Linked DNA regions of Actinoplanes teichomyceticus ATCC 31121. The protein of the gene in region 2 binds, or shares a complex with, the protein of the main gene of each other region. Links are inferred from orthologs where the notes say so. Each region holds a gene or a part of one and is shown on either strand. Other genes may lie near its edges.

Evidence for each region.
Region 1: the proteins of dnaG (region 2) and dnaB are in contact, whole or in part, in a crystal structure (PDB 2R6A), measured with the Geobacillus stearothermophilus proteins. The link is inferred for Actinoplanes teichomyceticus ATCC 31121 from one-to-one orthologs. Residues at the interface, in WP_049624496.1 of Geobacillus stearothermophilus: Lys456, Leu457, Leu458, Pro459, Ala460, Asn463, Ala464, Leu467, Leu535, Leu536, Ile537, Ala538, Gln544, Glu545, Asp548, Tyr549, His552; in WP_033016901.1 of Geobacillus stearothermophilus: Ser13, Glu15, Ala16, Gln18, Glu91, Leu92, Asp94, Ala95, Val96, Pro97, Thr98, Ala99, Ala100, Asn101, Tyr104, Tyr105, Ile108.

What each region holds. Positions count from the first base shown.
Region 1 is NZ_CP023865.1:8,229,764-8,246,331, forward strand. Bases 6,398-9,335 are described here. They hold dnaB (replicative DNA helicase), read right to left. Parts: upstream 8,631-9,335; coding sequence 7,164-8,630; downstream 6,398-7,163. Other genes in these bases: ACTEI_RS37615 (hypothetical protein), read left to right, coding at 6,398-6,483; ACTEI_RS36420 (YbaB/EbfC family nucleoid-associated protein), read left to right, coding at 6,700-7,041; ACTEI_RS36430 (hypothetical protein), read left to right, coding at 8,975-9,335. Also shown: cyclic pyranopterin monophosphate synthase MoaC, read right to left, coding at 1-130; ACTEI_RS36400 (putative bifunctional diguanylate cyclase/phosphodiesterase), read left to right, coding at 664-3,192; ACTEI_RS36405 (glycosyltransferase 87 family protein), read left to right, coding at 3,189-4,679; ACTEI_RS36410 (TFIIB-type zinc ribbon-containing protein), read left to right, coding at 4,769-5,161; more of ACTEI_RS37615, read left to right, coding at 6,175-6,397; more of ACTEI_RS36430, read left to right, coding at 9,336-13,276; rplI (50S ribosomal protein L9), read right to left, coding at 13,456-13,905; rpsR (30S ribosomal protein S18), read right to left, coding at 13,920-14,159; ACTEI_RS36445 (single-stranded DNA-binding protein), read right to left, coding at 14,195-14,743; rpsF (30S ribosomal protein S6), read right to left, coding at 14,809-15,099; ACTEI_RS36455 (hypothetical protein), read right to left, coding at 15,394-16,383; ACTEI_RS36460 (deoxyribonuclease IV), read left to right, coding at 16,514-16,568. UniProt on the Escherichia coli protein: The main replicative DNA helicase, it participates in initiation and elongation during chromosome replication. Travels ahead of the DNA replisome, separating dsDNA into templates for DNA synthesis.
Region 2 is NZ_CP023865.1:1,433,724-1,438,585, forward strand. Bases 1-2,877 are described here. They hold dnaG (DNA primase), read left to right. Parts: upstream 1-446; coding sequence 447-2,309; downstream 2,310-2,877. Other genes in these bases: ACTEI_RS06560 (deoxyguanosinetriphosphate triphosphohydrolase), read left to right, coding at 1-396; ACTEI_RS06570 (hypothetical protein), read left to right, coding at 2,306-2,830; ACTEI_RS06575 (ABC transporter ATP-binding protein), read left to right, coding at 2,842-2,877. In the rest of the region: more of ACTEI_RS06575, read left to right, coding at 2,878-3,765; ACTEI_RS06580 (ABC transporter permease), read left to right, coding at 3,770-4,528; ACTEI_RS06585 (ABC transporter permease), read left to right, coding at 4,557-4,862. UniProt on the Escherichia coli protein: RNA polymerase that catalyzes the synthesis of short RNA molecules used as primers for DNA polymerase during DNA replication.

The DNA.
Region 1 (16,568 bases), 6.8 Mb from region 2 along the record:
CGACCGCGAGGGCGTCGCCTTTCGGGAGGTCGTCGGCCCGCAGGAGCTCGATCACCTCGGGGGTGGTGCGGACCGTACCGGCCGCGACGGCGCGGCGATCGCTCACCGACTTGGCGGACACGTCGACCATCCGGGCGGCGCCGGTCTCGTCGACGTGCGTCAGGTGCGTTTCCTGGGGCATACCGGGAGCTTATAGAGCGCCGGAGCCGGACACGTTCGCATCGTCGCCGGATCGGCTTCACACTTTGTCCACACCGCCTCCGTAGGGTTCCGGCACTGGCCAGAGCCGCTGCGATGACAATGAAAATTGTAATCGGCAACCCATTCTTCATCGCATTCGGTTGCCATTCGGAAACCGTCCGTAACGGCTCTCCGGGCTCTTTCCGCATTATGCGCATAACGACACGATCCGCTGGAAAACGGCATGATCGCCGCCTAACGTTCTGCCCTGTCGCGACACACCGCAGCAAACGTCGTTAGTGGACGAGAACGGTTCGGCGGGCGGACCAACCGCTCCCGGCCACGAAGCGCCAAGGGGTGAGGAGAGAGCCATGCGCGGTAGCAACGACTGGGGCTGAAAAAGACGAGGATGCGCGGAACGGCGCATATGAATAGCCTTGAACCCTGAGCTACGGCTCAGTTGCGTTCGGCGACAGGGACAGCATGTCTGACACCGGTACCAACGACGACGCGACCGATCAGCGGCTTCGGCTGCTCGTCGGTCTCGTCGTCGTGTTGGGGCTCGGCGCCGGCGCCGGCTGGGCGATCTACGCACACCGGCACCCGGGGCCCCCACCCCCGCCGATGGCGCTGGGTCTGCTCTGCGTCGCGGTGATCGCCGCCAACCGGCTGCGGGTCTACGTCCGGATGAAGTCCACCCTGAACGGCACCGCCTGGGGTGAGGTTCCGGTGCTCGTCGGCCTGACCCTGCTGCCCCCGCCGTGGGTGCTGCTCTGCGCGGTCGCCGGCCAGGCGGTCCTGAAGCTCTGGACCCGGGTCGGCACCCGCAAGACGGCGTACGCGATGGCCAAGGAGGCCCTGACCGTCAGCGCCGCGGCGGGCGCCTTCCTCGCCCTGGACATCGAGCCCGACCTGACCGCGCCGCACGCGCCGACGCTGGCCATCCTCGCCGGGCTGATCGCCTTCGCGGTGACCGACCAGGTGGTCTTCGTACCGATCATGGCGGCCGACGCGCGCACCACCATCCGGCAGGCCGCCCGGCAGAACTGGACCGGCAAGCTGATCGGCCACCTCGGCCAGTTCCTCGCCACCGTGGTCGTGCTGTGGGTGCTGTCCACCGACGCGAACGTGCTGCTCCTGCTGGTCGTTCCGCTCGTTGTGGCGTGCATGCACCTCTGGCAGTCACGCAGCGCCCGGACCCGGCAGGAACGCGAGTCCTGGCAGCGTCTCGCCAAGGCCACCGACGAGCTCAACGCCGTGGACCTGACCCAGGTCCTGCACTCGGCGACCATCCGGGCGGCGCAGATCTTCTCGGCCGCCGAGGCCGCGATCGACCTCACCGCGGAGAACGCCGACCGGTCCGTTCGCGCCACCGAGTCGCAGGTGCTCGCCGACGGCCCGCTGTCCGGCCGGCCCAGCCGGCCCGACGAGACCACGGTGGACCTCGTCGCGCACGACGGCGGGGTCCGGGTCGGGGTGCTGCGGCTGCGCTTCGGCGGGACGGTCCGGCTGACCGAGGTGGAGCAGTACAAACTGCGCACCTTCGCGTCGGCGGTCTGCACCGCGATCCGCAACGCGCAGGCGTACGCCGAACTGGCCCGGATCGCCGCGGAGAACGCGCACGCCGCCACCCACGACTCGCTCACCGGCCTGCCCAACCGCCGCCAGCTGTACGAACGGGCCGGTCGCCTGTTCTCCGACGGCGGCCACCGCAGCCTGGTGGCACTGCTGCTCATCGACCTCAACCACTTCAAGGAGGTCAACGACACGCTCGGGCACGCGGCCGGCGACGACGTGCTGTGCGAGGTGGCCCGCCGGCTGAACGAGGCGGCCGAGCCCGGTGACCTGGTCGCCCGGCTGGGCGGCGACGAGTTCGCGGTGCTGCTCACCGGGCTGCCCACGCCGGCCCTGGCCAACCACCGGGCGGCCACCATGCTCGGCGCGCTGGAGCCGAGCATCGAGGTGGAGGGAATGCGGATCACCGTGGAGGCGGCCGGCGGCATCGCGCTGGCCGCCGGCGCGGGCAGCGTCGAGGAGCTGATGCGGCGCGCCGACATCGCGATGTACCAGGCGAAACGTGCCGGCGAGCCGACCATGATCTACGCGCACGCCCGGGACACCGCGGACGTCGAGCGGCTGATGCTCACCGGTGAGCTGCGCCGGGCGGTCAGCGAGCACGAGTTCACCGTGGACTTCCAGCCGATCGTCGACCTGGGCAGCGGCGAGGTGGTCTCGGCCGAGGCGCTGGCCCGGTGGAACCATCCCGACCACGGCGACCTCAGCCCGGTGCAGTTCCTGGAGACGGTGGAACGCTCCGGGCAGCTGCCGGCGTTCGCCGACGCCGTGCTGGAGGAGTCGCTGCTGGCCATGCAGGGCTGGCGGGCGGCCGGCTTCGACCTGCCGGTGGCGGTCAACGTGTCGCCACGCAGCCTGCTCGACCCGCACTTCCCGGCCACCGTGCTGGCCCGGCTGGAACGCCACGACGTGTCCCCCGGGCAGCTGGTCCTGGAGCTCACCGAGACCCTCACGATCAGTCAGCTGGACGTGGTCGAGCGGGTGCTCGCCGAGCTGCGCAACGCCGGGATCCGGCTGGCCGTCGACGACTTCGGCACCGGGGTGTCCTCACTCTCGGTGCTCTCCCGCATCCCGGTGCACCAACTCAAGATCGATCGTGGGTTCGTGGCCGCGGTGGAGACCTCGGCAGAGGCGGCCGCGGTCGTCCGGACCACCGTCGACCTGGCCCGCAACCTGCACCTGACGGTGGTCGCCGAGGGGGTGGAGAGCGAGCCGCAGCGGCGCGCGCTGTGGGAGCTGGGCTGCCAGGCCGGGCAGGGTCACCTGTTCGCCCGGCCGCTCTCGGCGGCGCGCCTGCTCGGCACGCTGCAGCGTGGTTCCGGCGGCCGTCCCGGAGTGCTGGCGACGGCCCTGCACGACGCCGGCGCCGTGGTGCGGATGCCGGCTCGCCGGTCGGCCGGGTCGGGGAGATCCTCTCTGCCACACTTGCCGGCGTGACGAAACCCGCCGGCGGACCGCTCGGGCGCATCGACCGGGCCGCCGGTGGACTCGCGGCCGACCTCGGGCTGTACCTGATCTCCGCGGTGTTCGCCCTGGTCACCGGTGTGACGTCGACCCTGGAGCCGCACCGCGCCTGGGGCCTGATCGCCGTCTGGGGCTATGCGCTCGCCACCCTCGTGGTGGCCGTCCAGCTGTTGCTGCGCCGTTCCGGCGACCGGGTCCGGGCCGGGCTGGCCTGGCTGACCTGGGCGGCCGTCGCCCTGCTGCCGCTGGTCGTCGAGGCGGTGCAGCGGGCCGGCGGGCGTACCGGCCGGGCACAGGAGGAGGTGCTGGTCGTCGAGGCGATGGGCCGGTCTCTGCTGGAGCACGGCACGCCGTACCTGAGCCGTTCCGAGATCGCCGCGCTCGCGGTCGACGAGCGCCTGCTGGGCTACCGCCCCTACCAGCCCGGGATGGCCGTCTTCGGCCTTCCGCGCGCGCTCGCCGGCGAGCACTGGTGGACCGACGCGCGGATCTGGTTCGCGATCACCGCGGTGGTCGCGGTGGGCGGGGCCGTCGCCGTCCTGCGCCGCTCCCACCCCTTTCCGGTACGAGCGATCCAGGCCGCGACCGTCCTCCCGGTGACCGCGCTGACGCTGGCCACCGGCGGCGACGACATCCCGGTGCTGGCGCTGTGCCTGCTGGCGCTGGCCCTCGCCGCCACCGGCCGGTACGGCTGGTCCGGCGTCGCGGTCGGGGCCGCCGCGGCGGCGAAGCTGTTCGCCCTCCCGGTCGTCGCCGTGCTGGCCGTCCTGTCCCTGGCCGGTCGGTGGGCTGCCCCGGCGGTCGGCCGGGGTGCCGTGACCACCGGCACGGGTGCCGTGACCACCGGCACGGGTGCCCTGACCACCGGCACGGGCGCCCTGACCACCGGACCAGGTGCCGTGACCACCGGGGCAGGCGGCGTGACCACCGGGCCGGGTGCCGTGACCACCGGGGCCGGCGGGGCCACCGGGGCCGGCGGGGCGGCCGGGGCGGGCGGCGTGACCACCGGGCCGGGCGCCGTGGCCGCCGGCCGGGGGCGTCGGATGCTGCCGCCCGCGCTGGGCCTGCCGGTGCTCGCCCTGCTGCCGCCGCTGCTGGTGAACGCCGACTCGCTGCTGGAGAACGTGGTCCGCTTCCCCCTCGGGCACGGCCTGGTGAGCAGCCCGGCGCAGTCGCCGTTCCCCGGCTATCTGATCGCGCAACACCTGCCCGGCGGTCGCCTCCTGGCCGCCGCCCTGCTCGCCGCGGCCGCCCTGGTGATCGCTTGGCGGCTGCTGCGCCGGCCACCCCGCGACGCCGGCACAGCCGCACTGTACTGCGGCTGGGGCCTGCTCGCGGCGATCCTGCTGATGCCCACCACCCGGTTCGGATATCTGCTCTACCCGGCGGCGCTGCTGCTCTGGGCCCCGGTGCTGCGCGCCCCGGCCGGCAGCGCGGAACGGCCCCTCCCGGCACCCTGACCTGGCCCCGGACCCGAACGTGTACAGGAAGCACACAGCTTCTTCGGCCCCACGGCATGACACCGCCTTGTACCGTCAATGGAATGCAGATGCAGATGACCTGTCCCAAGTGCCACGGTGAGATGCGGGTCTACGAGCGCAGCGGCGTCACGATCGACCAGTGCACCGAGTGCCGCGGCATCTACCTCGACCGCGGTGAGCTGGAGAAACTTTTCGCGGCCGAGGCCAGCTACAACCGATCCGCGCCGGCGCCGGGCCCCGCCGCCCACACCCCGCCGCCCCCGCCTCCGCCCCCGCACGGCGGGCACGGCTACATTCCGCCGCCCCCGCCGCCGCCCGCCTACGGCGCCCCGGTCCACCACGCGCCGGCCGCGCACTACCCGCCGCCGGTGCCGCAGTACGGACATCACGGCCACTACCGCGCCTACGGGCACCACGGCCACTACCGCCGTCGCAGCTTCCTGCACGACCTGTTCGACTGACGGTTCGTTCGGGCTCGGCCCGTGGCGTTCCACTGACCGCCTCGGGCACTTCGCCCGGCCCGACCACTCAGGCGGGCGTGCCGCGCTCGGGCCGGACAGCCCGACCGCTCAGGCGGGCGCGCCGCGGCTCGGGCCGGACAGCTCGAGCCGACGGGCGCGGCGGCGGACGGCCGGGTCGCGGAGCCGGCGTTCCTGCGACCGGTTCGACGACTCAGGCCTTCGCGCGCACCGTGAGGCCTTCGCGCGCACCGTGAGGCCTTCGCGCGCACCGTGAGGCCTTCGCGCGCACCGTGAGGCCTTCGCCGGCACCGTGAGGCCTTCGCCGGCACCGTGGGGCCTCCGCTCCGGTCTCGTGGCCGGAACGGAGGCCCCACGCGCTCTCCCGCTGGACCGGGGAGCCGTCCGGGCCGCATGCGCGGGCCTGCAAGGCTGGTGGCATGGCGCTGCCGGGCGCCCACGGCCTGGTCCGAGCACTCGACGCGGCGCCTACTCCGGGGTGAACGGGTTCGTCGCCGGGCTCAGCGACCACGACCTCCTCCCCCCTCCGGCCGTCCCGGATGGAGCCGCGCCGACCTGCTCTTCCACCTCACCGGAGATGCCCCGCGTGCGCTGGCCACCCCGAGCCGGGCGCCGGTGGACACGGATGTCGTCGGCTACTGGCGTACGCGATCCGGTTCTTCCGGCAGCGAAGCCGCCGGCGCTCATGCCCGCTGGATCCGTCGCTGCGCCGCGGCTTTCGACCGCCCCGGCGGCATCGTCACGCTCTGATCGACCCCCGCCCCGGCCGCGGTCCGGGCGACCGCCGCCCAGGCCGGCGGTGACGTTCCCACCATCGCAAGCGCAGCCGAGGTCGCCGGCACGGTCGTGGCCGCCGGCGCACCGGCGGCCACCAACGGGTCCGCGACCCTCGGCCACCCGGAACCGCCAGCACACCCGGAACCGCCAGCGGAACCGCAGCCTCGGCTGCCGGCACAGCCGCGCCGGTCGGCTCACCCGAGGACGGGCGACGGGTGATGACCCAGGGATTGGTACTCGCCCTTTCGGACTTTTTCGCCACCCTGATAACCGAGGCGTTCCTGCACCATGTGGATCTGCTCGGTAACCGGTCAGTGCACCCTCGACCATCCGATTCGGCGATGGACGTGGCGGTCACCACGATCACCGGCCTGCTGGGTGACACCGAACTGCCCGCGAATGGGGACGGCCGAGAGCTGTCACTGAAGTGCGCCGGCCGGATGGCGTTGACCGAGAGCGACCGTCGGCTGCTCGGTCCCGCCACGGCGGCCCTTCCCATGCTTGGCACGTCGACCAGCGGCAACTGAGCCGGGCCAGCCCGTCACCGTCCCTCGACGCCACCTACCACAGTGGCCTTTGTCACGCTACGTGACCACAAATTGGAGTCGTTCGGTCACTTACGAGTGAACCATTTCGATAGGTCTCTTTTTTCGTTCGCGTTACGAAGTCACTGGAATACGCAACGTCGCGGATCTTGGGTATTCTCACGTCGCCCCCCTGTCACGGCGAACGGAGGAACAACCGTGACTGAAATCGCTGAGCGCGCGGCGAACCAGGCGCTACGGACCGACTTGGAAGACGTCTACGGCCGCTACGAGGAGCTCCGCTCCGGAGTGGACGAACTGCAGCGCAGCCTGGCCACCATGCAGGTGAGCGCGGAGTCCCCGGACGGCGTCGTGCACGCCACCGTGAATGCCGACGGCGAGCTCGTCGACCTGCGGCTCGACCAGCAAGCCTGCCGCGAGTGGAACGTCGACACCCTGGCCCGGATCATCGTCGAGACGGTGCAGCACGCTGCCGCCGGCAAGCACCGGCAGGTCGAACGGCTGGTCACCACGCACCGCCCGCCGGACGAGGCGGCCTGACCCCAGCCGCCGCAGCCGCGCCCGTCGCGGCTGCGGCCGGACGCCCGCCGTACGCCGGACGGGGGCCGCGGTTCTGCCGCGACCCGGCGTGCCACGGGCGTCCACCCGCGGTGGAATGCGGGTTAGATGGCCATGTCGACGAAACGGGACAGGTGCAGCTGCGCCGCCACCGTGATCGTGTCGGTCGGCCCGTTACGGTGCTTGGCCACGATGAAGTCGGCCTCGCCGGCCCGCGGGGACTCCTTGTCGTAGTAGTCGTCGCGGTGCAGCAGGATCACGACGTCGGCGTCCTGCTCGATCGAGCCGGACTCACGCAGGTCGGAAAGCTGGGGCCGCTTGTCGGTCCGCTGCTCCGGGCCACGGTTCAGCTGGCTGACGCCGATCACCGGGCACTCGATCTCCTTGGCCAGCAGCTTGAGACCACGCGACAGCTCGGAGACCTCCTGCTGACGGCTCTCGGTCTTCTTCGGCGAGGACATCAGCTGGAGATAGTCGATGACCAGCAGCTTGAGGTTGTGCCGCTGCTTGAGCCGGCGCGCCTTGGCCCGGATCTCCATCAGATTCATGTTGGGCGTGTCGTCGACGAAGATGGGCGCCTCGCTGATCTCGCCCATCCGCCGAGCCAGCTTGGTCCAGTCGTCGTCGGAGAGCTGACCGGACCGGAGGGTGTGCAGCGGCACCCGCGCCTCCGCGGAGAGCAACCGCATCACCATCTCGATCTTGCTCATTTCCAGCGAGAAGATGGCGCTGGCGCAGCCGTGCCGGATCGCGGCGTTGCGGGCGAAGTCCATGCTCGCGGTCGACTTGCCCAGACCCGGACGGCCGGCGACGATGATCAGCTGACCCGGGTGCAGGCCGTTGAGCAGCCGGTCCAGGTCGTTGAAGCCGGTCGGGACGCCGGTCATCACGCCACCCGCGGCGCCGACCGCCTCGATCTCGTCCAGGGTCGGCTGCAGCATGTCGCCGAGCGCGGCGAAGTCCTCGCTGACCCGTTTCTCGGTCACGTCGTAGATCGCCTGCTGGGCCAGGTCGACGATGTCGTCCACGTCGCGGCCGCCGTTGCCGCCCGTGCCGTAGCCGAGCTGGACGATCCGGGTGCCCGCCTCGACCAGCCGGCGCAGGATCGCCCGCTCCGAGACGATCCGGGCGTAGTAGGAGGCGTTGGCCGCGGTCGGCACGCTCTCGATCAGCGTGTGCAGATAGGGCACGCCGCCGACCCGCTGCAGGTCACCGCTGTCGGCCAGGGCCGCCGCCACGGTCAGCGCGTCGGCCGGCTCACCCCGCCCGTACAGGTCCAGGATGACGTCGTAGATGGTGGCGTGCACCGGCCGGTAGAAGTCGTTGGTCTTGAGGATCTCGACCACGTCGGCGATCGCGTCCTTGGACAGCAGCATGCCGCCCAGCACGCCCTGCTCGGCCGCGACGTCCTGCGGCGGCGCCTTGTCGAACTGCCCACCGTTCGTCGGCCCGGAACGGCCGAACCCGCCGCTCTGGGGTCCCCCGGTCGGCTGAGCCGGGGGACGCGGATCCGGACGTGCGTCGTCGGTGATCGACACCGGGACATCCCCCTTAATTGACCATGCCGCCATCACGATCGAACAACCCTCGGACGACTCCTTCGGCCGAGTCCGTGGCTACTTCAGCAGATCCGGTCGATCAGAGGGCTGGACCACTGTACGAACCCCGTCACGACCAGCCCAACTGCCACGGTGGACGAGTCTTGGGACAACCTGTGGACAGGTGGCCCTCAGCTGTGGGCAGCCCTGTGCACAGCATGTGGACAACTCCTGGGGAAAGACCTCCAGCAGCACTTTTCTGGCTCCTTCCTGTGGAGGGCAGAAAAGCTGATGGATCTGCGGATTTACCGGGTCGGGTGAGCAAGCTGTCGCTGTGAGGCGTTGCGGTTCCGTCTCCGGCACGTCACCCTTTTCAGGTGGACCAACGGGAGTGGGACTACGGCGCCCGCATGTCGCGCGACAGGCGCGCTGCGGAGGCTTGGCCCACCCGGGAATCGGAGATCGACGAAACCGAGCCGCGCTGGTCCGCGCTCACCGACACCGGCAGCATGACGCCCAGCCCCGAGGCCCTCACCTGGCAGCGCCGGGCGGACGCCTGGGCGCAGCAGAGCGAGATCGAGCCGTACTCGGATGGTGGCGGCCAGGCCGTCGAGCCGGCGAATCGCTGGTCCGAGGTGGCCTCCACCGGCCGGCCCACCTTCCCGGCCGACGGCGTCGGCTGGCGCACCCAGACCTCGGAGTGGCGGGCCACCGGCGCGCGCTGGCGGCAGACCACCGAGTGGCGCTCCTCCACCGGATCACACGTCTGGCGTTCCACCACCGAGGCGTGGCAGTCCGGGCAGGACGCGGAGAGCACGCCCGATCGCGCGACCATCTCCGGCACCGCGTGGCCGACGCCGGAGCAGGAGGTCGGCGCCGGCCGGGACCTCCCGTCCAGCCGGTCGGACACCCCGTCCTGGCGGCGCGACGCGGACGCCGGGCGGGCCGCGACCACCCCGGTCGAGCAGACCTGGAGCAGCTCCGGCACGCCGTCCTGGCAACAGCCGTCGGCATCGACGCCGTCCTGGCAGCAACCGTCGGCATCGACCCCGTCCTGGCAGCAATCCTCCGCGCAGACGCCCTCGTGGCGGCAGTCCGCCTCCACCCCGGCCCCGTCGTGGCAGCAGCCCTCCGCGTCGACGCCCTCGTGGCAGCAGTCCGGCCGCACCCCGTCCTGGCAGCAGCCCTCGTCGCCGTCGTGGCAGCGGTCCGCCGAGAGCGCCACCCCGTCCGGGTCGTGGAGCGACGCGCGCCACACCCCCGGGGAGAACACCACCGACGTCGGCGGCTGGGAGCGGTCCGACGGTCCCGGCTGGCAGGCCGGTCCCCGTGACGACGGCCGGCACTTCGTCCGGGAGGACGACCGTGCCGCCTGGCGGCGCGGCGCCGACACCGAGTGGTCCACCCGGCGGGGCCGCCGACGCGCGCCCGAGCCGGATACCCAGCCCGCCGGGGGCACCGGCTGGACCAGCACCGCCGACACCGACGACTGGGCCGGGCACACCGACACCGGCAGCATCCCGCTCGCGCCCGGCTCGCCGGCTCCCGACCCGGTCCCGCCGGCCCCGTCCCGGGGCAGCCGCTCCAGCCGCCGCGGCTACGACGCCGACCGGGCGGAACCGCTGGCCTCCCCGCGCCGCCGGCGCTCCGCTGAACACGACCGCGGCCAAGCCGCGGAACAGGACGGATACCCGGCTCAGGGCTCCGGCGCCGCCTACGGCGAGCGCGGCGGTCAGACCCCGATCCGGTACGGCGTACGCCCCGAGTCCTCCACCCGCCTGTCCCGCCGCGCCGCGCCGGACGACGCCCCGTCGCCGGACGTCAGCGGCCGGATCCGTGCCGAGGGCGCCGCCGCCTCCGGTGGCCTGCCCGAGCGCGAGCGCGGCACCGGCCGGCGCGCCCGGCGGACGCAGCGCTACAACGCGAACGCGACGGACTGGCGTGAGGACACCGCCTCCTGGGACGCCGAGCCGGACACCAGCAACTGGACGCGCGACCCGGACACCGGGCAGTGGAGCCGGGCCGAGGACGACCCCCGCGTCCTGGCCTGGCGGGCCGAGGCGGCTCGCCGCGAGGAGATGAAGCGGCGGGGCGGCACCGCGCCGCCACCCGAGCCGGCCGGCGCGGACGGCTGGGGTGGCGGCGGACGACGCAGCCGGCGCGACGACGAGCCGTCCGGCCCGATCGGTGGGGTGCCCGGCGGGCCGCTGCCGAGCAGCGCGATCCCGGACGACCCGCGCCAGCGCAGCGCCATGCCGGGCCCGGCCACCCCGCGCAGCGCCATGCCCGGCCCGGCTGCCCCGCGCAGCGCCATGCCCGGCAGCGGCGCTGCCTGGTCCGGCGGCGCGATGCCCGGCCCGGCGACGCCCCGCAGCGCGATGCCGGACGGTGGCGGCGCCTCGTGGACCGGAGCCGGCCAGTCCGATCCGTACACGTCCGGCCGCTTCCGCGGGGCCGGCGACCCGGACGACTACCGGGCCGGACCGGGCGCTCCCACGGCGTACGGCAACGGGCTCGGAAATGACGGCGGCGGAGGCCGCCGCCGCGCACCTGAACCGCCGCCGGACGCCTGGTCCGAGCCTCCCGGGCGCCGGTCGGTCGGCCCGGACGACGATTACGCCACCGGCGGTTGGCGGCCGGGGCCGTTGCCGCCCCGGCAGGAAGCGCCGCGTGAGCTGCCCGCCGGCCGGTCCGGTGACTGGGACGAGCCCGGTTACGGCACTCCGCAGCCGCGTGCGCTGCCGGCCGGCCGCACCTCGTGGTCGGACTCCCCGCGCGTGCCGCGGCAGACCGGTTACGACGCCGAGCCGGACGGCGCCGCCTGGCCGGAGCCGGACCGGGCCCCGCGCCGCACCGGTTACGGCGCCCCGGAGACCGACGGCTCGACCTGGTCCGACCAGCGCCGGATGAGCGGCGGCCGCGAGTTACCCGGCCCGTCCCACGGCGCCCGGGAACTCCCCGCCGGCCCACCGCGGCGGGACGACGAGGGCTCGTGGCGGAACGGCTACGGCGGCGACCCGTCGTGGCGTGACACCGGCCGCCGTGACACGCGCAAGCCCGCCTACGGCGCCCAGCGCGAGCTTCCCGGCGGCCCGCCGTCCTGGTCACCGGAGGCTTCCGACGACGGTGTGGACCGCTACGAATCCCCGCGCCGCCGCGACGACCGCGACGACCCGCCCTTCGGTGGCCGGGGCCGCGACGACTGGCGTGGCCCCGGCGGCCCCGCCACCGGAACATCCTGGAACGGTGACAACGGACCGGCTCCGGGCTGGAGCGGCTCGGGACCGGGCGACGGCGGTCACCGCCGCGGCACGGCCCCGGATCCCGGTCACCGCAACGGCGGCGCGCCGGACGGGGGCGGCTGGCGCGCCGGAGCCGACAACGTCGCCCCGACCTCCGGTCCCGCCCCGGGCGGCGCCTGGCGCGCCGGCCTCGACGGCGGCGCCGACGCGGCTCCGGTCTCCGGCTCTGCGGGGTACCGGGCCACCGCCGGTGGCGACTGGCGTACCGGGACGAGCGGCGGCGCCGCCGCTCCGGTGTCCGGTTATCGCGCCACCGCGAGCGCCGACTGGCGGGCCGGCATCGACGGCGGATCAGCTCCCGACGGGACCGCGGCACCCGATGCGGCCGGCGGCGCCGGCGTTCCCGGCAGCGCCCGGCGCCCCGGCGCCGAGGGCTTCCCCGGGCCCGGCAGCGCCCGGCGCCCCGGCACGAACGGCGTCCCGGCGCCGGGCGGCGTCCCGGCACCCGGCGGCGACTGGCGCGCCGCACTCAACGAGGCCGCCACCGCACCCGGCGGAGCCCCGGCTGCGAGCACGGACCGGAGGAGCGGGCTCAACGGCGGCACCGCAGCCGGCGGCACCGCACCCCCGGGTGCGGACTGGCGCGCGGCACTCAACGGCGCCACCAGCGTCGCGCCCACCTCGGGCGCGGCCGGCTACCGCGCCACCGCCACCGGTACCGACTGGCGGGCCGACGTGAGCACGGCGCCCGTCTCCGGCGCCGCCGCGGTCCCCGGCAGCACCGGCTACCGCCCGAACGCCGCTCCGGCCGCCGACGACTGGCGTCGTGACCTCAGCGCGGACCTGGTCGACGGCGAGCCGCAGCGTTTCAGCACCTCGGACTTCCCGCCCTTTCGGCCGAGCGGCTCCGCGGCGGTCTCCGGCGGCGCGAACCTGGCCCTGAGCGCCACCTCGGTGATCGCCGCGTCGCCGGACGCCGCACCGGAGGCCGACACCTCCTGGCCACCGCGCCGCGCCACGAGCAGCGCCTTCTTCGAGAACACCGGCGCCTACGAGCGGCGCCCGGTCAGCAGCGCCCTGCTCTCCGGCCAGCCGAACGACCTGCTCAACCCGGACGACGAGGAGGACGAGGAGACCTCGACCAGCCCGCTCGCCGCGGTCGGATACACGGTCGTCTGGTACGGCGTGCCGGTGGTCCTCTTCGTCGCCGGCATGCTGCTGCTGAACAGCGGCCAGCGCGCGCACGCTCTGCAGACGCTCGCCAACGCCGCGCCGGAGTTCGGCATCTCGCTGGCGCTGAGCATCGTCGTCGCCTTCGGCCTGCGTTTCGCCACCACGGCGTGGAAGTCCGCGAGCGTCGGCCTGGCCGCGGCCGTCGTCGGCGGTGGCCTGGCCACGGTGCTGAGCTCGGCGATCACCGGCAACAGCCTCAGCTGACCCGCTTCCCCGTCGTGCCCGGGCCCGTGTCCGCTCGGCGCCCGTGTCCGCTCGGCCCTGACCCGCATCTCTGCGCGGTCTTCGTGCCCGGCCATCCCGCCGCTCACCGAGCCGGACAGCGCAAACACGAACGGCGCGCCGGGGCTGAGCCCGGCGCGCCGTACGCGGTGGTGCGAGAACTACTTGGCGGCGACCACGTTCACCGGGAACGTGGCGGTCACCTCGGGGTGCAGCTTGACCTGGACGTTGTACGAGCCCGTGGTCTTGATGTGACCCGGCAGCTCGAGACGACGACGGTCCAGCGACGGACCACCGGCGGCCTTGACCGCGTCCACGATCTCGGCCGGGGTGATCGAGCCGAACAGGCGGCCGCCGTTGCCGGAGCGCGCGCTCAGCGTGACCTTGAGGCCGGACAGCTGGTCCTTGACCTCGTTCGCCTGGCCCAGGTCCCGGATCTCGCGCGCCTCGCGGGCCCGCTTGATGACCGCGACCTGCTTCTCGGCGCCCTTGGTCCACTGGATCGCGAAGCCCTGCGGCAGCAGGTAGTTACGGCCGTAGCCGTTCTTCACCTCGACGATGTCGCCGGGGGTGCCGAGACCCGACACCTCCTGAGTGAGGATGATCTTCATCTGGGTGACCCTCCTCAGCGCGCCGTCGCCGTGTACGGCAGGAGCGCCATCTCGCGCGCGTTCTTGACCGCGCGGGCGATCTGCCGCTGCTGCTGCGAGGTCACACCGGTGACGCGGCGGGCACGAATCTTGCCGCGGTCCGAGATGAACTTCCGCAGAAGCGCGGTGTCCTTGTAGTCGATGTAGGTGATCCCGTCCTTGTCGAGCGGGTTCACCTTCTTCTTCGGCTTGCGAAGCGCCGCAGCCTTAGCCATTGCTCTTACTCCTGAACTCAAGAAAGCCCGAGGGCTTAGAAGGGAGGCTCGTCGTCGAACGAGGAGTTGCCGCCGGAGCGGCCGCTGGAGGCCGGGGCCGCCGACGCCCAGGGGTCGTCGAAGTCGTTGTTGCTCCGGCCGCCGCCACCGCTGTTGCCGCCGCCGAACTGCTGGCGGTTACCGCCGCCGGAGGCGCCGAAGCCACCCCCGCCGCCGGAACGGCTCATCTTCTGCACCTTGGCCGTGGCGTACCGCAGAGACGGGCCGATCTCGTCGACCTCGAGCTCCATGACGGTGCGCTTCTCTCCCTCTTTGGTGTCGTAGCTGCGCTGGCGCAGCCGCCCCTGCACGATCACCCGAGCGCCGCGCTGCAGCGACTCGGACACGTGCTCGGCGGCGTCACGCCAGATGCTGCACGAGAGGAACAGTGGCTCGCCGTCTTTCCATTCGCCCGACTGCCGGTCCAGAGTCCGCGGGGTGGAAGCGATGCGGAACGAACAGACCGCCGCACCCGAATTGGTGAAGCGCAGCTCAGGGTCGTTGACCAGGTTGCCAACCACCGTGATTACGGTTTCTCCAGCCATGAAACTTCTCCTCGCCGCTCAAGTCGTTGACGCAAAGGGTCTCAGGACCCTCTGACAAAAACGCCTCAGCGGGTCTCGGGACGGATGACCTTGGTCCGCAGGATGGACTCGTTGAGCCGGAGCTGACGGTCCAGCTCGGCCACGGCCTCGGGCGTCGCCTGCAGGTCGACGACCGCGTAGATACCCTCAGCCTTCTTGTTGATCTCGAACGAGAGCCGGCGACGGCCCCACACGTCGAGCTTCTCCACCGAGCCACCCGCGGTCCTGATCACGTTCAGGTACTGGTCGAGCGACGGGGCCACGGTGCGCTCCTCGAGCGAAGGGTCGAGGATCACCATGAGTTCGTAATGACGCAAGACATTCACCTCCTGTGGGCTATGCGGCCACGGTCTCTCCGTGGCAGGAGGTCTTGTGTCGAACGCAGAAGAAAGCCGTGGGAGAGACGACGCCCACGGCGGAAAGTCTGCGAACCGAGCCAGCATACCCAGGCTGGGCGCTCCAACCCAAAACGAAGACCCCGTCCGTGGACGGGGTCCTCGTGCCGCAGAGCCGCGGGGCGCCCGGTCCGGTTCGTTGGGTGGGACCTGGGGAGGAACGACCACACCGATGAGGTGGACGCGGTCGCCCCGCGGAGCCTTACGAACAGAAGCTTACGCCACATTTGCCCTTGATGCACGTTGCGACACGATTGCCCGAATAGCGGCGATCAGCACGCCCAGCGTGCACACCGTCGCGATCACCCCGAGCAGCCCGATCGGCCGGCCGGTCCGGATCGGCTGGATCGCGGCGACCGGCTCCGCCGCCGGGGTGGTCACACGGTCCGGGTCCGCCGCGGGAGCCTCCCCGGGGGTCGCCCGGACCGGGTCAGCGGCGGGCGGGCCGGCCGCCGGGACCCGGTCGGCGGCGGGCAGCGGGTCGCGGGCCGCGGGCGGCGTCACCACGCTCCTCGGGACCCCGGCCTGCGACGTACGCGGGATCCGCTCCCTGCTCTTCGCCGCGGCGGCCGGCGCCCCGGCGATGGCCGCACCGGCGGGTGTCCGCGCCCGCACCGTCCGGCGCTCGCCGGCCGCCCGCCGCTGGCCCGAAGCGCCCGCGCCCGCCGCGTGCCGCATCGGCCGGGAGCGCGGCGCCCCGGTCGCCGGCGCGGCCGGACCGGCGACCGGCGCGGCCGCCGCCGGATCGGACATGACCGACGGGCGCGAGGCGGAGTCGGAGTCGTCGGACGCCGCGTCCGGGGCGGCCGCCGGGTCCGAGGGCACCGCGGTGACCATCATCGGCACCGGCTCGTCGGACTCCGGGCAGTCCGGGGCGAGCACCACCGGCGTGGTCCCGCGCCGGAACACCACCTCGGCGGCGCCGTCGTCCGGGATGACGCCCCGTGGCGTGCCGCCCAGCTCCAGGCGGGCGTCGTGGCCGGTCCGGTTGATCACGTGCAGCGTGCTCTCGGCGGGTACCGTCACGCTCTCCACGCTGGGCTGCGACCCGCAGGCGACGCCGAGCGCGCCGCCGCCGAAGGTCACCCGGCGGTCGGCCGGCCCGAGCGGTTCGGCGCTGGCCGTCCCGTCGCCGAGCAGCGGCACACCGAAGAGCACACCGCTGGCCAGCACAGCCGCCATCCGGTATCGGAACTGCCGCGACATGCACCAACTCCCCAGTTCACCGCCGGTCCGACGGACATCCGGTCAAACATGATCGGTCGGGTCAACGAGGCGTGGCGGAGGCCGGTGACGCTCGGCAGAAACTGTCGGACCCGCGTCGTAGGCTCGTGCCATGCGCATCGGAGCCCACGTCGATCCCGCCGACCCGCTGGCCGAGGCCGCCGCAC
Region 2 (4,862 bases):
AAACGGATGACCAGCGTGCTGACCGGCCGGTTCGTCTCCTCCGCGGTCGGCGCCACGCACAGCCGGTACGGCACCGAGCCGATGCGCCGCTACCAGGCCGACCTGGTCGTCCCGGCCACCGCCCGGGACCAGTGCGCACTGCTCAAGGGCATGGCCTTCCGATACGTGATGCGCACCCGCGCCGCCGAGCAGCGCTACCAGCGGCAGCGCACCGTGCTGATCGAGCTGGTCGAGGCGCTCGGCCGTACGCCCGAGCGGCTGGACCCGCTGTTCCGGCCGTGCCACGCGGCCGCCCGCACCGACGCCGACGCCCTGCGGGTGATCGTGGACCAGGTGGCGTCGCTGACCGATCACGCCGCGGTGGCCTGGCACCGCGCCCTGGTCGCGCAACGGTGATCTGATTCGCCGGCGACCCTGCTGGCGATCGCCGGCCCGGGCGAGGCAGGATGTATGCCGTGGCGGGCAGGGTCAAGGACGAGGACATCGCACTGGTCCGCGACCGCACCTCGATCGCCGACGTGATCAGCGAGACCGTGACGCTGCGTTCGGCCGGGGGCGGCAACCTGAAGGGGCTGTGCCCCTTCCACGACGAGAAGACCCCGTCGTTCAACGTCTCCCCGGCCCGGAACGTGTATTTCTGCTTCGGCTGCGGCCAGGGCGGGGACGCCATCAAGTTCCTGATGGACGCGGAGCACCTGTCGTTCGTCGAGTCGGTGGAGCGGCTGGCCGGCAAGGCCGGCATCCAGCTGCGATACGACACCGACGGCTCCGCGCCGTCCGGCCCGCGCCCGCAGGTCGGGCAGCGGCAACGGCTGATCGCCGCGCACGCCTCGGCCGTCGAGTTCTACCGCGACCAGCTCGGCTCGCCCGGCGCCCGCAAGGCCCGGGAGTTCCTCGCCGAGCGCGGCTTCGGCCGGGACACGGCGGAGAAGTACGGGTGCGGCTTCGCCCCGGACTCCTGGGACGCGCTCAGCAAGCACCTGCGGCTGCGGGGCTTCACCGCCGACGAGCTGATCACCGCCGGCCTGGCCAAGACGGCCCGGTCCGGCTCGCTGATCGACCGGTTCCGCCGCCGGCTGCTCTGGCCGATCCGGGACCTCAGCGGTGACGTGATCGGGTTCGGCGCGCGGAAGCTGTTCGACGACGACGACGGCCCGAAATACCTGAACACCCCGGAGACGCCGCTCTACAAGAAGTCGCACGTGCTCTACGGCATCGACCACGCCAAGCGGGAGATCGCCAAGCGCGGCCGAGCGGTGATCGTCGAGGGGTACACCGACGTGATGGCCTGTCACGAGGCGGGCGAGCTGACCGCCGTGGCCACCTGCGGCACCGCGTTCGGGGTGGACCACATCGGGGTGCTGCGCCGGCTGCTGATGGACAGCGACAGCTTCACCGGCGAGATCATCTACACCTTCGACGGGGACGCCGCCGGGCAGAAGGCGGCGCTGCGGGCGTTCGAGGAGGACCAGCGGTTCGTCGGGCGTACCTTCATCGCGGTCAGCCCGGACAACATGGACCCGTGCGAGCTGCGCCTGGCCCGCGGCGATCTGGCGGTCCGCGACATGATCGCCGGCCGCGAGCCGCTGGTCGACTTCGCGCTGCGGCACACCATCTCCCGGTTCGACCTGGACACCGTCGAGGGCCGGGTGGAGGCGATGCGGCGCGCCGCGCCGCTGGTCGCGAAGATCAAGGACCGGGAGAAACGACCCGAGTACGCCCGCAAGCTCGCCGGTGATCTCGGCATGGACCTGGAGCCGGTGCAGCGGGCGGTGAACAACGCGCTGCGTGGCGAGGCGGCCGAGCCGCGCGCCCCGCGCCCGCAGGCGGTGGCCGACTCGCCGCAGCGGCTGGTCGAGCGCGAGGCGCTGAAGCTGGCCCTGCAGGAGCCGGTGCTGGCCGGACCGATGTTCGACGCGCTCGGGCCGGAGAACTACGCCGACCCGGTACTGGCCGCGCTGCGCGAGGCGGTGGCGCATGCCGGTGGGGCGGCGTCGGCGGCCGGCGGCGTGGTCTGGATCGAGAAGGTGCGTGACGCCTGCGCCGATCTGGCCGGACAGGGGCTGGTCAGCGAGCTGGCGGTGGAGCCGCTGCGGGTGGACGGCGTGGCCGACCCCCGCTACGTGCAGGTCACCCTGGCCCGATTGCAGGCCGGCGCGCTGACCACCCGGATCCGTGATCTCAAGTCCAAGGTCCAGCGGCTGAACCCGGTCACCCACAAGGACCAGTATCTGGCGCTCGCCGGGGAGCTCTTCTCGCTGGAACAGCAGGCCCGGGCCCTGCGTGAACAGGCGGCAGGTGGCATGTGAAGCTCTTCCGACGGCGACCCGCGTTGCCGGCCGAGTCCCGGCCCCCGCTGGAGGCGGAGGAGCGGGTGGTGGCCTGGTGCCCCTGCGAGCCGGAGGGCGTCGTGGTGGCGACGAACCGGGGCGTCTGGCTGCCGGGCGCCGAGCAGCGGCTGGGCTGGCACGAGATCCACAAGGCGGCCTGGTCCGGACGCGAACTGCGGATCACCCCGGCCGAGGTGGCCGAGGAGCGCGACGGCTACACCGTGCTGGTGGACGGCCCGGAGGCGACGTTTCTGCTGCTGGCGCCGGGGGAGGTGCCGGATCAGGTGCGGTCGCGGGTGACCCGCTCGGTGGCGTACACCACACATCACGCGTTGGAACGGGGCGGGGTGCGGGTGGTCGGCCGCCGGGTCAGCGGGCAGGACGGCCTGAGCTGGGCGGTCCGCTACGACTCGGGCACGCCGGTGGACCGGTCGGAGGTGGCCGCCGTGACCGGCGAGCTGGTCGGCGCGGCGCGAAATTCTGTCGCACCCCCTCCGTAGGGTCTCTGGATGTGACGGCACTCATCCACGCCCGCGGTCTGATCAAGCGGTTCGGCGACTTCACCGCGGTGGACGGCATCGACGTCGATGTGCAGGCCGGTGAGGCGTTCGGCTTCCTCGGGCCGAACGGCGCCGGCAAGAGCTCCACCATGCGGATGATCGGCTGCGTCTCGCCGCCCACCGACGGGGTGCTGCGCATCCTGGACATGGATCCGCGGCACGACGGCCCGCGGATCCGGGCCCGGCTCGGCGTGTGCCCCCAGCTGGACAACCTCGACGCGGAGCTGACCGTCCGGGAGAACCTGACGACCTATGCGCGCTTCTTCGGCATCCCGCGCGCGACCGCCCGTCGCCGCGCGGCCGAGCTGCTGGAGTTCGTGCAGCTCGCCGAGCGGGCCGGCAGCAAGGTGGAGCCGCTGTCCGGCGGCATGAAACGCCGGCTCACGATCGCCCGGGCGCTGGTCAACGAGCCCGACATCGTGCTGCTCGACGAGCCGACCACCGGTCTCGACCCGCAGGCGCGCCACCTGGTCTGGGAGCGGCTGTTCCGGCTCAAGCAGCAGGGTGTGACGCTGGTGCTGACCACGCACTACATGGACGAGGCGGAGCAGCTCTGCGACCGGCTGGTGGTGATGGACGGCGGCCGGATCGTCGCGCAGGGCTCGCCGCGTGAGCTGATCGAGCGGCACTCCACCCGGGAGGTGGTCGAGTTGCGGTTCGCCACCGAGGACCAGGGGTCGTACACGGGAAAGCTCGCCGGGATCGCCGCCCGGGTCGAGGTGCTGCCCGACCGGGTGCTGCTCTACGTCGCCGACGGCGACGACGCCCTGGCGGAGGTGCACCGGCGCGCGCTGGGCCCGGCCAGCGCGCTGGTCCGCCGCTCCGGGCTGGAGGACGTGTTCCTGCACCTGACCGGCCGCACGTTGGTCGACTGAACCGATGATCTCCTCGGCGTACGTACTGGAGTACCACCTCGTCAACTACCGCCGCACGTGGCGTTCCAGTGCCCTGTCCACGCTGGTGCTGCCGCTGCTGACGATGCTCGGCTTCGGGCTCGGCGTGGGCGGCTATGTGCGGACCGGGGTGGACGGCACGGCATACCTGGACTGGATCGTGCCGGGCCTGATCGCCTCCACCGCCGCGCAGACCGCGCTCGGCGAGGCCACCTGGCCGGTGATGAGCTGCTTCGAGTGGATGAGGGTGTATTTCGCGCAGGCGGCCGCGCCGCTGCGGGTGGCCGACATCCTCGGCGGTCATCTGGCCTTCATGCTGTTCCGGGTGCTGCTGACGGTCACGGCGTTCCTGCTGGTGGCCGCCATGTTCGGCACGCTGCGCTCGGGTTGGGCGCTGCTGGTGCCGGCGGTGTCCGTGCTGGTCGGCACGGCCGTGGCGGCGCCGGTGGTGGCGTACACCGCGAGCGTGCGCAGCGACAGCTACCTGGCCGTGCTGTTCCGGTTCGCGGTGCTGCCGATGTCGCTGTTCTCCGGGGTGTTCTTCCCGATCGAGTCGCTGCCGGCCGTGCTGCGCTGGGTGGCGTACGCGTTGCCGCTCTGGCACGGCGTGGACCTGACCCGCGCCGCCACGCTGGGGGTCGACCCCGGCGTGGCCGGGCTGTGGCACGTGCTCTACCTGCTCGCCTGGTGTGTGGCCGGCTGGTTCCTGGCGCACCGGCGGTTCGAGCGGCGGCTGGTGATCTGAGGATGGGAGCGACGTCGTGCTGATCCTGATGCCGAAGCTCGTGTCCTTCGAGGGCAGCGCCGGCCGGTCCGTGCGGGTCACCGAGCGCAACGTCACCGCGCTGAAGTCGGCGTACTGGCTGGTGATGATCGGTGGCCTGCTGGAGCCGGTGCTCTACCTGTTCTCGATCGGGGTGGGTGTGGGCGCCCTGATCGGCGACATCGAGCTGCCCGGCGGCCGGCTGGTCAGTTACACCGAGTTCGTCGCCCCGGCGATGCTGGCCGCCTCGGCGATGAGCGGCGCGCTGGCCGAGACCACCTTCAACTTCTTCGGGAAGATGAAGTTCATGCGGCTG